2 regions of the Streptomyces sp. JLBT605 genome follow, and region 1 is predicted to be linked to the other one. Evidence: riboswitches for the same ligand, from Rfam matches in the RefSeq annotation. Region 1 holds a riboswitch; the other holds the start of a gene.
The links. Region 1 has a riboswitch for cobalamin ahead of AC4BDD_RS23560 (cobalamin biosynthesis protein). Riboswitches for the same ligand answer to the same signal wherever they lie in the genome.
Positions count from the first base shown of each region.

Region 1 (2,191 bases):
ACGGCCGCCGTCGGAGAGGGCCGACCGCACGGCGCCGATCGCCAGCCGTCCGGCGATGGATGTCGCCAGCGCCAGTGCTCCCACCCGCCGCGACAGCCGGGCCGCGCGGTCGATGTCGGCGACCTCCACCGGCCGGCCGGAGGCGTTGAGTACCGGCCGGTGCTCGACCCGTCCGCCGTACGCGAGGGTGCCGCCCAACCGGACCCCCAGCGCTCCGGCGAACGACGCCTCCACCGGGCCCGCGTTGGGGCTCGGGTGCGCGCGGCCGTCGGCGCGCCAGGCCCGCCGGGCGCCGCGCGGGTCCGGGCCGGCGAGCGTGGCCAGTGCGGCCGTCAGCCGGGCACCGGGCCAGCCGGCGACGTCGTCCAGCCGGGCCGACGCCCAGCCGAAGCGTCGGTAGCGCGGCGATTTGTGACCCACCATGGCGTCCAGGGTGTTGACGGCCCGGAAGCCGACCAGCCCCGGAACGCCGCCGATCGCGCCCCAGACCAGGGCGCCTACGACGGCGTCCGAGGTGTTCTCCGCGACCGACTCCACGACCGCGCGGGCCATCTGCTGACCGTTCAGCGCCTGCGGATCCCGTCCGCACAGGTGCGGCAGCCGCTCCCGGGCGGCGGTGAGGTCCCCGGCGGCGAGCGCGGCGCCGATGGCCTGTGCCTCGCGGCGCAGCGAGGTGCCGCCCAGCACGGACCAGGTGGCCGCGGCGGTGAGCGCGATGTCGGCGGTGCGGGACAGCGAGCGCACGACACAGGAGGCGGGGAGGCCGGGGAAGACAGAGGAGGCGGGGAAGACAGAGGAGACGGAACCGGACGGCGCCGGGGGGCGCGCCGCGCCGCGCGCGGCCGCAGCGGGCTGCCGCACGGCATGGGTCAGCAGCGCGGCACCGGCGGCCGCGCCGCCCGCGCAGAGCAGTGTGTGCAGTGCGCCGTACCCCCGGTGGTCGTGCCACAGCCGGCGCTCCACGGCAGCCGCGGCCCGCCCGAAGGCGGCCACTGGATGGCCGCGGCGCGGATCACCGGCGGCCAGGTCGCAGGCGAAGCCGAGAGCGGCGCCGCACGCGAAGGAGATGGCGTGATCGGCCCGCATCGCTCAGCCTGCCGTCGCGCCTCGACGGGGGAGCGGGGAAGCAGTGGGTGCGGCGGGTGGAGATGGCCGCATGGCGGTGCCGGGCATGGCGCAGTGTCCTCACTCAGGGTCCGCGCCCTGGCTCGACGTGACCGGCGGTGAGAGTCTCCTGGCTCCCGGATCGGCGCTTCCCCCGGTCTTCCAGCCCCCTCGCGGTGAGCCGTGACCTTCGACAGGCGGCGGAGCGCTCCCCGGTGACAGTGGCGGGACCGCGCCGGACTCGCACCGGCTTCCTCTCCTGCCGCCGTTTGGCTCGGGCAGTCCACCACGCTGCGGGAAGGGCCGTCAACTCACCTTTGACCTGCGATGAGACGGTCTGCCCCGGGTGTGGCCGAGGGCACAGCGGCAACCGCGCTCCCGGCCCGGACATGGCTGAGTCCCTGCCTGGACATGACTGAGTCCCGGTCCGGGCACAGGGCCCGGACCGGGACTCATACGTCCGGATGCCGGCTCAGCCGACGATGATCGAGATGCCGTACGCGACGGCCGCCGCGCACAGCGCGAAGCAGAGGTAGGCACCCCCGCGCGCCGCCACCGAGGGGGCGCCGGCGGTGGCGACCGCCGTCTCCCCGGCGGTCTCCGCACGCCGCTTGCGCGAGCTGCCGACGATGCCGAGGGTGAACACCCCGACCAGCGCGACGGTGAAGAGCAGGCTGACGCCGAAGACCTGGCCGAGAGCTTCCCAGTCGATGTCCATCGGATTTCTTCCTTACCTGGCCGTGATCAGGCCGTGGCCTGGGCGGGGGCGGCCGCGGTGGCGGCGGGGGCAGCGGGGGCGGTCGGCTCGGTGACGGCCGCCGGTGCGGCCGGCTCGGTGGAGGCCGCCGACGCGGCCGGCTCCTCCGCGGGGGCCGCGGCCACCGGTCCGGCGGGCGGCGGGGCGACGGTCTGCAGCGCGGCGGTGACCACGCCCACCGGCTCGGCGAGTTCCGAGCCCGTCTCGTTGACGTTGGTGTGGTCGATCGGCTTGCGGCGCGAGGCCACCCAGATCGCTGCGCAGGCGGCGATCGCCAGGACCGCGACCGCGGCGACGCCCCAGTTGCCGCGCTCGGCGAGCAGCGCCGCG
Region 1 is NZ_CM177087.1:5,403,783-5,405,973, forward strand. It holds gene AC4BDD_RS23560 (cobalamin biosynthesis protein) at 1-1,086, opposite strand, end outside; cobalamin riboswitch at 1,229-1,360, opposite strand; gene AC4BDD_RS23565 (hypothetical protein) at 1,577-1,822, opposite strand; gene AC4BDD_RS23570 (inorganic phosphate transporter) at 1,849-2,191, opposite strand, start outside.

Region 2 (2,191 bases), 5.0 Mb from region 1:
GGAGCCTGCTCCGCGGCCGCGCCGCCGGTACCGGCCTGGGGCACCTTGGCGGCCTGGGCCTCAGCCGCGCCGGCCATCTCGGCGGCCTTGGCCGCCTCCGCCGCCCTGGCCTCGCCCTGGCGCCGCCCCTTGCGCAGCCCGAAGTAGTAGGCCAGCACGCCCCCGCCGAGTGCCGCCTGGAGAGCGAACAGCGCCGACTCGATCTCTCCGGAGGGCGGTTCGTACAGCGGCGAGAACCACGGCTCGTAGTCCGGCTTGTTCTCGGTGATGGCCGTCTCCGCCTGGGCGTCGGACCCGGTGAACGGCTCCTCCTTGTCGTCACCGAGCCCGAGGGCCAGCGGCAGGACGGCGAGCGCCGCCACCGCGGCCAGCAGCAGCGCGTTGATCCTGGTGTTGCGGTTCATCGGGCCACCGCCTCCTTCGCGTCGGCCGGCCGCTCGTCCCGGGCCAGGACGCCCAGCCGGGTCAGCTCGCTCTTGCTGGACTGCGTCAGCAGCCGCACCACCAGCACGGTCAGCAGTCCCTCGCTGACCGCCAGCGGGATCTGCGTGACCGCGAAGATGCCGCCGAACTTCGCCAGCGCACCGGCGAACCCGCTGCTGGGGTCCGGGAAGGCGAGCGCCAGCTGCACACTGGTCACGCAGTAGGTGCTCAGGTCGGCGACGAACGCCCCGAGGAACACGCTGACCATCAGCGGCAGTCGGAAGCGGCGCAGCAGCCAGTAGACGCCGTATCCGGCCCACGGCCCGACGATCGCCATCGAGAAGGCGTTGGCGCCCAGCGTCGTCAGCCCGCCGTGGGCCAGCAGCAGAGCCTGGAACAGCAGGGTGATGGTGCCCAGCACGGCCATGATGGGGGGCCGGAAGAGGATCGCGCCCAGTCCGGTGCCGGTGGGATGCGAGCAACTGCCCGTCACCGAGGGGATCTTCAGCGCGGAGAGGACGAAGGTGAAGGCGCCGGAGGCGCCGAGCAGCAGGGTGCTCTCCGGGTTCGACTTCACCTCCCGGGTCAGGGACCGCACGCCGTGGATGAGGAACGGCGCGGACGCGGCACCCCAGGCAGCCGCGTGCAACGGGGGCAGATACCCCTCAGCTATGTGCATGGGAAGGGAGACCTCTCCAACACCTCGTGGATGGACGACACGCCTTGGCCGGTCTCCTGGCTGACGGGTCGTGCCGTCTCGGCTCCGCCTTCCCGGGCGCCGCGGTTCCCCGCGCCGTCCCAGTGGCCGCCCCGAGGGGCAGGAGCCGGACTTCCCGATCACAGTGGCGAGGGCCGCACCGGTTTCTCCACCGGTTTCCCGTCACCAAGGCGCTGCGACTTTAGTGCTCCCACCCTGGTCACGACAACTTTCGCAAAGGGGGCGCCAGGAGGTTGCCGGGGCTCACACCGCCGGCGGCATGGTCTGCTCGGCCCAGATGGTCTTGCCCCGCCGGGTGTAACGGCTGCCCCAGCGGGTGGTCAGCTGGGCGACCAGATACAGGCCGCGGCCACCCTCGTCGGTGGCCCGTGCCCGGCGCATCCGCGGCTGCGTGCTGCTGGGGTCGGACACCTCGCAGGTCAGCACATCGGTGCGGATCAGCCGGAGTTCCACCGGACCGCCCGCGTGCCGGATGGCGTTGGTCACCAGCTCGCTCACCACCAGCTCGGTGGTGAACGCCAGCAAATCCAGCTCCCAGACGGCCAGCTGGCCGGCCACCAGCTCCCGCGCCCGCGACACCACCGCCGGATCGGCCGCCAGCGCCCACGTCACCGTGTCGCCCGGCGGCACCCGCCGGGTCCGGGCGACCAGCAGCGTCACATCGTCCGGCAGCCGGGTCGGCGGCAGACCGGCGACGATCTCCCGGGCCACGTCCTGCAGCGGCCGGTCCCGCGCCGCCCCCGACCGGACCAGCCGCTCCCGCAACTGCGCCATGCCCTCGTCGATGTCGCCCTCTCCGCGCTCGATCAGCCCGTCGGTGTAGAGCGCCAGGACGCTGCCGGGGGCGACGTCGACCACCGTCTTCTCGAACGGCAGCCCGCCCACGCCCAGCGGCGGCCCCGGGCTCATCTCGACGAACTCCGCCGAGCCGTCCGCGCCCACCAGCGCCGGGGGCGGATGGCCCGCGCTGGCCAGTGCGCAGCGCCCGCTCACCGGGTCGTACACGGCGTACAGGCAGGTGGCGGCGAAGGAGTAGGTACCGCCCGGGAC
Region 2 is NZ_CM177087.1:380,798-382,988, reverse strand. It holds gene AC4BDD_RS01955 (energy-coupling factor ABC transporter substrate-binding protein) at 1-404, opposite strand, end outside; gene AC4BDD_RS01950 (energy-coupling factor ABC transporter permease) at 401-1,102, opposite strand; cobalamin riboswitch at 1,132-1,326, opposite strand; gene AC4BDD_RS01945 (ATP-binding SpoIIE family protein phosphatase) at 1,385-2,191, opposite strand, start outside.
Region 2: linked by a shared signal. The riboswitch ahead of AC4BDD_RS01950 (energy-coupling factor ABC transporter permease) and the one ahead of AC4BDD_RS23560 (cobalamin biosynthesis protein) in region 1 are both predicted to bind cobalamin.